Regions from separate parts of the Micromonospora sp. LHW51205 genome, predicted to be linked through region 1. Evidence: riboswitches for the same ligand, from Rfam matches in the RefSeq annotation. Region 1 holds a riboswitch; each other region holds the start of a gene.
What was found. A riboswitch is a leader RNA that binds a small molecule or an ion and turns the genes downstream of it on or off. The one in region 1 is predicted to bind cyclic di-AMP.
Positions count from the first base shown of each region.

Region 2: linked by a shared signal. The riboswitch ahead of DQE82_RS17440 (C39 family peptidase) and the one ahead of DQE82_RS07735 (NlpC/P60 family protein) in region 1 are both predicted to bind cyclic di-AMP.
Region 3: linked by a shared signal. The riboswitch ahead of DQE82_RS12695 (transglycosylase family protein) and the one ahead of DQE82_RS07735 (NlpC/P60 family protein) in region 1 are both predicted to bind cyclic di-AMP.
Region 4: linked by a shared signal. The riboswitch ahead of DQE82_RS11325 (hypothetical protein) and the one ahead of DQE82_RS07735 (NlpC/P60 family protein) in region 1 are both predicted to bind cyclic di-AMP.

Region 1 covers NZ_QMEZ01000001.1:1,622,307-1,624,488, forward strand. Annotated here, with positions in the region: gene dcd (dCTP deaminase) at 1-165, shown strand, start outside; gene DQE82_RS07735 (NlpC/P60 family protein) at 230-1,261, opposite strand; cyclic di-AMP (ydaO/yuaA leader) riboswitch at 1,275-1,412, opposite strand; gene DQE82_RS07740 (N-acetylmuramoyl-L-alanine amidase) at 1,651-2,182, shown strand, end outside.
Region 2 covers NZ_QMEZ01000004.1:317,739-319,920, forward strand. Annotated here, with positions in the region: gene DQE82_RS17435 (alpha/beta fold hydrolase) at 1-34, opposite strand, end outside; gene DQE82_RS17440 (C39 family peptidase) at 280-1,113, opposite strand; cyclic di-AMP (ydaO/yuaA leader) riboswitch at 1,320-1,460, opposite strand; gene DQE82_RS17445 (hypothetical protein) at 1,761-2,182, opposite strand, start outside.
Region 3 covers NZ_QMEZ01000003.1:83,685-85,866, forward strand. Annotated here, with positions in the region: gene DQE82_RS12695 (transglycosylase family protein) at 142-786, opposite strand; cyclic di-AMP (ydaO/yuaA leader) riboswitch at 785-930, opposite strand; gene DQE82_RS12700 (LLM class flavin-dependent oxidoreductase) at 1,103-2,182, shown strand, end outside.
Region 4 covers NZ_QMEZ01000002.1:725,874-728,055, forward strand. Annotated here, with positions in the region: gene DQE82_RS11320 (cation diffusion facilitator family transporter) at 1-707, shown strand, start outside; cyclic di-AMP (ydaO/yuaA leader) riboswitch at 851-982, shown strand; gene DQE82_RS11325 (hypothetical protein) at 987-2,066, shown strand; gene DQE82_RS11330 (SRPBCC family protein) at 2,063-2,182, opposite strand, start outside.

The DNA of each region.
Region 1 (2,182 bases):
ACGCTCTGGCCCGGCATGAAGATCGGCCAGCTCTGCATCTTCCGGCTCTCCTCGCCGGCCGAGCACCCGTACGGCTCGGCCGTCTACGGCTCGCGTTACCAGGGGCAGCGCGGCCCGACGCCGAGCCGGTCCTGGCAGAGCTGGCGCACCTGGCCGACGCGCTGACGCCGCCCGCAGTTGTTAAGAAGGGCCCCCTCCTCTACCGGAGGCGTTAAGAGGGGGCCCTTCCTTACACGCGGCCGTAGCTGTTGATGTCGCCGTCGTCGACCCGCTTCATCGTGATGGGCTTGCCGGACTGGGAGGCGTGCACCACCCAGCCGTCGCCCACGTACATCGCCACGTGGTGCAGGTCGCTGTAGTAGAAGACGAGGTCGCCGGCGCGCAGCTCGGCCCGGCTGATGCGCTTCGTCACGCCGTGCTGCTGGCGTGCGCTGTGCGGCAGCGAGACGCCGCCCTTGGCCCAGGCCGCCATGGTGAGGCCCGAGCAGTCGAAGTGGTCCGGGCCGGCGGCGCCCCAGACGTAGATCTTGCCGATCTGGGCGCAGGCGAACTTCACCGCCGCACCGGCCGGGCCGCCGGGATAGCCGGCCGGGCAGGGCGCCGGGCGCAGCGGGCCGCCGCCGCCCTTGCCGTACACCTTGAGCCGCAGCTTCTCCAGCTTGGCGATCTCGGCGTCGATCTGCTTCTTCTTCGCCGCGAGCTGGGCCTCGGTGCGCGCCAGGCCGGCGATCATCTCGTCCAGCGGCTTCTTCTTCGCCGCCAGCTCGTCGCGCAGCGCGGCGACCGAGCGCACCTGCTCGTGCTGGCGGTGCGCGAAGCGGTCGAGCAGCTCCAGGCCGTCGACCAGGTCACCGGGTGAGCGGCTGCCGAGCAGCGCGTTGACCGTGGAGAGGTTGTCGGCCTTGTAGGCGTCGGCGGCGAGGCCGCCCACCTGACCGAGCGCGGCGTCCACCCGCGCCTGGAGGGGTGCGATCTGGCGGCCGAGCGCGTCGGCCTGCCTGCGCCGCGCGGCGAGCTGCTCGCGTACGTCGTTGACCTGCTCGATGACCGGTTCGAGCTTGTTCCAGTCGCGGTCGATCTGGGCCTCGATCTCGGCGACCGAGGGTTCGGCGTGTGCCGCAGTGGCGCCGCCGGTCAGTACGACGGCGGTGCCGACCAGTGCGGCGAGGGCGGTGGTGAAGCGGGACCAGCGGGAACGCGGCGCGGCGCTGGACCGGTCGACCGACCGGTTCGACGACGGCCGCGGGGCATGGAGTGCCACCGGGCGTCCGTACTCCTTCTTCCGTACCGCCTACCGGGTTAGCTGACGGATTCGGGCGGGAAGGGAGCCGCCCTACCGCAGCAGCGCTGCGGATTCACCCCAGGTACCTGGTTCCCCGGCTCGCCCGGAGGCGACTCGGCGGTGTCGGACCGTCACCGACCGGGTTGGACGGTGAGACGTGCGGCCGACGATTCACCAGAGTAGGGACCACCGTTATCGATCCGCAACTTCCAGCGCCGTGACACTCCGTACGCGATCCAGCGCCACACCGCGCACGGAGGTGAAATTTTCTTTCACGACTGATTACTTACTGGAAAGGTATTGACCATCGCGGGTGTGCGGAGTGAGGGTGGAAACGCAGTGACCCCCATCCCTGTCCAGGAGGTTCGATGCATCTCTCCGCCCCGCCGTCGGGCAGACGGATACTGCTCGCCGCCGCCGTGGCCACGGCCACCGCGCTGGCGACCACCGGCCCGGTTACCGCCGCGCCGGACACGTCCGCGCCCGCGAGCGACCGGCAACAACAATACGCCGCCGCCGCGGCCGAGTACGGCGTGCCCCAGAACGTGCTGCTCGGTGTCTCCTATCTGGAGTCCCGCTGGGACACCCACCCGGGTCAGCCCAGCACCAGCGGCGGCTACGGCCCGATGCACCTGACCGACGCCGCGCACATCCTCGCCACGCCGGGCAGCGCCCACGTCGACGAGGACGAGGACCCGCGCGGCGACGACTCCCGGCCGCTGAAGCTCGACCCGGCCACCGCCGCCGCGCCGACGCGGGAGACGCCGCTGCCGAGCGCCTCGCTCCAGACGCTCGACGCGGCCGCCGCGCTCACCGGGCTGGACGCGGGGACGCTGCGCACCGACCCGGCCGCGAACATCCGCGGCGGCGCGGCGCTGCTGTCGTCGTACCAGAAGGCTC
Region 2 (2,182 bases), on a different contig from region 1:
GAATCAGGTGCCGGTTCCCCGTCGCATCGCCCATTGGCGCAGTCTGCCACCGCCCGCCCCGGACACGCGAGACCGAACCCGCCCCGCCCAAACCGCCCGCCCTCGCCCTCGCCGCCGATCTTGGAGTTGTGGTGCCTCCCATAGCGGGGCGAGCCGGGCATACCAGGCGCCACAAGTCCAAGATCGGCGCGCCGAGAGGGCGGCGGGCGAGGGGCGGGCGGGGACGGGGAAGGCCGGCGCCCCGGGACGGGGTGCCGGCCTTCGCAGGGTGCGGGGCGGTCAGGCGGAGTAGCCGCGGCTGGCGATCCAGTGCGCCAGGTCGATCGTGGTGAGCCAGTACGACGGCAGCGACGGGTCGGCCGAGTCGGCGATCCGGACGGTCCGGCCGTCGTCCTTGTAGCCGATCACCGCGACGTAGTGGCCGCCGGGGAACGAGTGCCAGCCGCCGTTGGTGTCGGTGGCGGTGCCGGCGACGTTCGCGACGACCCCCCGGCCGTTGCTGATCGCCTCGACCACGTCGGCCTGGAGCCGGTCCATCTGGGCCGGGCTGGCCGAGCCGGGAATCATCCGGGTCCGGTACGGGTTGCCCTTGACCTGCTGGTTGAGCACGCGCGTGGTGTCCTCGGCCGAGTTGGTGCCCATCTCGGTGGTGCCGAGCGGGCCGGCGAGGGCGTCCTGGCTGCGCTCGATGCCGGTGGCGCTGAGCGCGTTGCGCACGGCGGCCGGGCCGCAGTAGTAGTAGTTGATCTGCGCCTGGTAGTCGTAGTCCAGCGTCTTGCTCGACGGCGGCTTCGGCGCGGCCTTGGTGACGTCCGGGTCCGCCGCGGCCTTCTTCGCCGACGGGGAGGCGCTGGGCGACTTGCTGGGCTCGGCGCTCGGCGACGCCGGCGGGACGCCGATACGCGCCTCGCTGCGGCTGGCGGGCTCGCCGAGCCGTGCGCCGAGTTCGGCGACCGAGGCGGTGTTCTCCTGCTGGACCGGGGCGTCCTCACCGGCGGCGAGGGCGGTGCCGGCGCCGGCGGCCAGCACGAGCGCCGCGGCCGATCCGGCGATGATCTGGTACGGGCGTTCGGTGGCGATCCGCCGCAGCTGACGCTTCAGGTGGTGCTTCACGAAATCCTCCACGGGGGGCGTGATCGGCACACGCCGGCCCGGCACGTGGAGGGGTTCACACGTGCTGGCAGGCCGGATGGGCCGGGGGAACGGGTACGCCCGCGATGCCGGGCGCCCAGGGGCGGTTTGCCGGTCGCGTCAGGCGAGCGCGGGTACCGCGGAGCCGTGGAGGCGGGGGGACGATCGAGGGGTGGGCACGAGGATGGGACTCCTTCCGTGGCCGCCGACCGGGTTAGCTGACGGATTCGGGCGGGAAGTACGCCCTACCGCGGCAGTGGCCGCGGATTCACCCCGATGGTGCTCATGGTTCCCCGGTTCGTGATGACACGATTAGGCGGGTCGGCGCGGCGTCGCCTTCTGCGATCGGTTACCGCACCGGACGCGCCGACACTACCGGCGGGTACTGCCCCTGCCAAGCGCTCCCACCTGCGTAAACATGATCCCCGGTAACGGATTTCGGAACAGCCGGTTACTCACTTCACTCAATGGGACAAGCGGTGGTGACGGCGCCCGGGAGGCGAAAAGGGGACAGACGGCGAGCGCCTGACCGGCAATGGCGCGGCTCATTGGCCTGTTCTGCGCTCCACGCCCGTTTCGGCGCCGGGGGTGAGCCGGCTCACTACATTCCGGGTAACAATTCGGTCGCCTCAGCCGACCCGGGCCGGACGCCAGCGGGCGTTGCGGACGGACGCGCCGACCGGCAGGGGGATCGTCGCCACGCCGCGGGACACCGGGGCGGGCCGCACCGCCAGGGTGGCCGCGTACGCCTCGGCGGCGAGCGTACGGGCGGCCTCGGCGGCCAGTTCGGCGTCCCGCCACGCCTGCCGCTCCCGCTCGGCGGCGCTCTCCCAGCCGGTCCGGCGCCGGTCCCGTACGGCCCGGGCCAGCACGATCTCCTGCTCGGCCGGGTGCCGGCGCGGGTCCCACCCGTTGCGGCGCGCCAGCACGTCGGCGAGTTGCCGGGCGGACAGGTCGCCGCGCCAGTGCGCCGTCATGGCGGCGTGGTGCAGCCAGCGCTCCCGGGCCGCGTACTCCGCCGGGGTGCGCGGGGTGCGCGGGGCGGCCAGCG
Region 3 (2,182 bases), on a different contig from region 1:
GCAACCGGCTCCGACGAATCGCGGTCAGCGGCCGTCACGGGTGGCGTCCGGCGCCGCGAGCAGGCCGGACACCGGCGGCGCGGCGTGTCGCGGGCGGCCGGACGCCCGGCCGGGTCGAACCGGCCGGGCGTCCGGACCAGATCAGCGCAGACGCAGCCGCTGACCGGGGAAGATCAGGCCGGGGTCGTCGCCGACCACTGCCCGGTTGCGCTCGTGCAGGGCACGCCAGCCACCGTCGACGCGCTGCGCCACGGCGATCTCCGACAGCGTGTCCCCGCGCCGGACCACGTACGTCCCGGCCGACGGCTGCGGCGCCGCAGTCGTCGCGGCCCGCTCCGGCGCGGCCTTACGCGTGGCGGCCCGCTTCGGGGCGAACTTCTTCGAGGTGGCCTTCTTCGGGGCCGCCCGCTCGGACCGGGTCGCCGCGGCGTTCGCCGAGCCGCCCTTCTTGCCGCAGACCGGCCACGCGCCGATGCCCTGGCCGCGCAACACCTTCTCCGCGACGGCGATCTGCTCGGACCGGCTGGCCAGGTCGGCGCGGGCGGCGTACTTCTGGCCGCCGTAGCCGTTCCAGGTGGCGCGGGAGAACTGGAGCCCGCCGTAGTAGCCGTTGCCGGTGTTGATCTTCCAGTTGCCGCCGGACTCGCAGCGCGCGACCGCGTCCCAGTTGACGCCCGCGCTGGCCGGTGCGGCCGGGCCGAACAGGCTCGCGGCGCCGACGGCGGCGCCGGCCAGGACCGCTCCGAGAGCGGTACGGCGGCTTCGGGCCGAGTATGCAGTTGCCATGTGGATTCCTCCACGCCGACGAGGTGAGCTGTCGGGTTCGGGCCGAGGAGCCCGGCCGCCGGTGGCGGCTTCACCCCGAGGTGACGATGCACCGTGGAACGTGTGGTTCCCCCGCTCCCGCACGAGGTTCGGTTACCGGGGCCGGCGGCGGGATTTGGCGTTTCCGGCCCGCGGTGCCCGCGAATGCGAACGAAACCGACGCTAAGGACGGTTTGCGACGATCGTCCACTTCTTGTGATGGTGTTCACCCGGCCGGGCTACCACCTGTGGAGCTACCGTGGCAGGGCCGAGCAAGATCACGGGAGGGGCGGGACGGATGACCGATCACGGACACGAGCTCACCTTCGGCGGCTTCATCACGCCCGCCGCCGGGCAGCCCGACCAGGTGGTGGCGCTGGCCACGCTCTGCGAACAGGTCGGGCTGGACCTGGTCACGTTCCAGGACCACCCGTACCAGCCGGGGTTCCTGGACACCTGGACGCTGATGTCCTACGTGGCCGCCGTCACCGAGCGCATCCGCCTGGCCGGCAACGTGCTCAACCTGCCGCTGCGCCAGCCGGTGGTGCTGGCCCGCAGCGTGGCCAGCCTGGACCTGCTCACCGGCGGCCGGGTCGAGATGGGACTCGGCGCGGGTGCGTTCTGGGACGCGATCGAGGCGACGGGCGGGCGGCGCCTGTCCCCCGGCGCGGCGGTCGAGGCCCTGGACGAGGCGATCCGGGTGATCCGCGAGGTCTGGGACACCGACCGCCGCGGCATGATCCGCGTCGACGGCGAGCACTACCGGGTGGTCGGCGCCAAGCGCGGTCCGGCGCCCGCGCATCGGGTGGGCATCTGGGTCGGCGCGTACAAGCCGCGCATGCTGCGCCTGGTCGGCCGCGCCGCGGACGGCTGGCTGCCCTCCCTGTCCTACCTGCCCAAGGGCCCCGACGAGCTGCCCGCCCTGAACGCGCTCGTGGACGAGGGCGCGCAGGCCGCCGGGCGCGACCCGGCCGAGATCCGCCGCATGCTCAACGTGACCGGCACGTTCGCGCGCTCGTCGGCCGGCTTCCTGGCCGGGCCGCCGGAGCAGTGGGTGGAGGAGCTGGCCGGGCTCACGCTGGAGCACGGCATCACCACGTTCATCCTCGGCAGCGACGAGCCGCGCGCGATCCAGATCTTCGCCCAGGAGGTCGCGCCGGCGGTCCGCGAACTCGTCGCCGCCGAGCGCACCGCGCCCGGCAGCGGGGCCCGCGCGGTCGCCGACGACACAGCCGCCACCGGCGGCGCGGCCACGCTGGCGGTCACCCCCACCCCCGACCCGGGGGTACGTCTGAGCGCGCGCCGCCCCTGGGACGAGTCGACCCGGCCGACCGCCCCGCCGCCTCCGGCCGGCCAGGTCTACCCACCCCGGGGGCAG
Region 4 (2,182 bases), on a different contig from region 1:
CCGCCACCCGGCGCGCCGGCACCGACCCGCAGCGCACGTTCGGCCTCTACCGGCTGGAGGTGCTCGCCGCCCTCGCCAACGCCGTGCTGCTCGGCGCCGTCGCGGTCTACGTCCTGATCGAGGCGGTACGCCGCTTCGGCGAGCCGCCGGAGGTGCTGGCCGGCCCGATGCTCGTGGTGGCGGTGCTCGGCCTGCTCGCCAACATCGTCGCCTTCGCGCTGCTGCGCGCCGGGGCGAAGGAGAGCATCAACCTGCGCGGCGCGTACCTGGAGGTGCTCGGCGACCTGCTCGGCTCGCTCGGCGTGATCGCCGCGGCGCTGGTCATCGCGGTGACCGACTGGTGGTGGGCGGACCCACTGGTCGCCGTCGGGATCGGCCTGTTCATCCTGCCGCGCACCTGGCGGCTCGGCCGGGCCGCGGTGCGCATCCTGGTGCAGGCGGCGCCGGAGCACCTCCAGGTGACCGCCGTGCACGACCGGCTGGCCGCGGTCCCCGGCGTGGCCGAGGTGCACGACCTGCACGTCTGGACGCTCACCTCGGGCATGGAGGTGGCCTCGGCGCACCTGACCACCGACCCGGGCGTGGACCCGGCCGGGGTGCTGGCCGCCGCGCGGACGGCGCTGCACGAGGACTTCTCCATCGATCACGCCACGTTGCAGGTCGAACCCGGAGCGTCAGCCGGAGTGTGCGGAAAGACCGAGTGGTGATTAGGGCAGACTTAAATCACCGTGACTGCTGTACACTTATGTCGGTTTTGCCCCACCATGCGGCACTGCGCAACGGAGCCACGCCCGGGCCGCGCCGGTAGGCTCGGTCGCGGCCGCAGCCACCGGCGTCACCGGCGCAGGTGGGGTGGCCGTCGCCTAATCGCCCGAAGGGGCGAGCCGGGGAACCACGTACGTGGGGTGCATCCGCGTCAGCGGTAGGGATCTTCCGTCCCGAACCCGTCAGCTAACCCGGTCGGCGGTTGACGGAAGGACATGTGAATGCCCCCAGTGGCACCTGTACGACGGACGGCCGCCCGGTTGGCGGCCCTGCTCGTCGCGACGCTGACTGTCGGCGTCGCGACCGTTCCGGCCTCCCCCGCCTCGGCGGCGCCCCGGACCGCCCTGCTCGCCGCCGCGCCCGGCGACGACGAGGGCGGCACGCCCGAGCTGCGCGCCCAACTCGACGCGGCCAGCAAGGGCTGGCTGGAGGCGAAGGCCGCGCTGAACCGGTCGGTGAACCGCCAGAAGCAGCTCAACGACCAGCTCGCGAAGGTCGGCGCCGAGCTGGCCGTACGTGACGCCAAGGTCGGTGAGATCGCCGGGGTGGCGTACCGCGCGGGCCGCCTCGGCACCGCCGCGGCGCTGCTCGACAGCAGCAGCCCGGCGGGCTTCATGGACCGGGCCGCCACGCTGGAACAGGTCGCCGCGCACGAGGACCGCACGGTGCGCGAGCTGATCACCACCCGGGACGAGGCCACCCGCACCCGGGCCGCGCTCGACACCGAGATCCGCGAGCAACGCAAGCAGGTCGAGGTGATGGGCAAGCGCAAGGAGCAGGCCGAGCGCGCGCTCGAAGTGGCCAACGAACGTTCCGCACGCAACAACAGCAGCGGCGGCGGCAGCAGCGTCCAGGGCACCTCAAGCAAGAACGCGAAGCCCGCGCCACGCAACTCGGACGGCTCGTGGCCGTCGGAGTCGTGCAGCGTCAACGACCCGACCCCGGCCAACGGCTGCATCACCCCGCGGACGCTGCACGCGCTGCAGCAGGCCAAGGCGGCCGGTTTCACCAGGTACGTCTCGTGCCACCGGCCCAGCGGCTCGGGTGAGCACCCGAAGGGGCGGGCCTGCGACTTCGCCGCCCAGAAGAACGGCTTCGGCGGCGTGGCCAGCGGCGGTGACCGGACGTACGGCAACAACCTGGCCGCGTACTTCGTGCGCAACGCCGACCCGCTCGCCGTGCTCTACGTGATCTGGTTCAAGCAGATCTGGCTGCCCAGCAGCGGGTGGAAGTCGTACAGCGGCGGCAACGGAGACCCGTCCAGCGACCACACCAACCACGTGCACCTGTCGGTGTACTAGCGCGCTCCCGGGGGGCCGGCCGGATCGGGCCGGCCCTCCAGCGTCGCGCCGAGACGGGCCGCCAGGCTCAGGTGAGCCGCCCGGGCCTGGCGGAACGCGTACCCGAACAGCGGCGC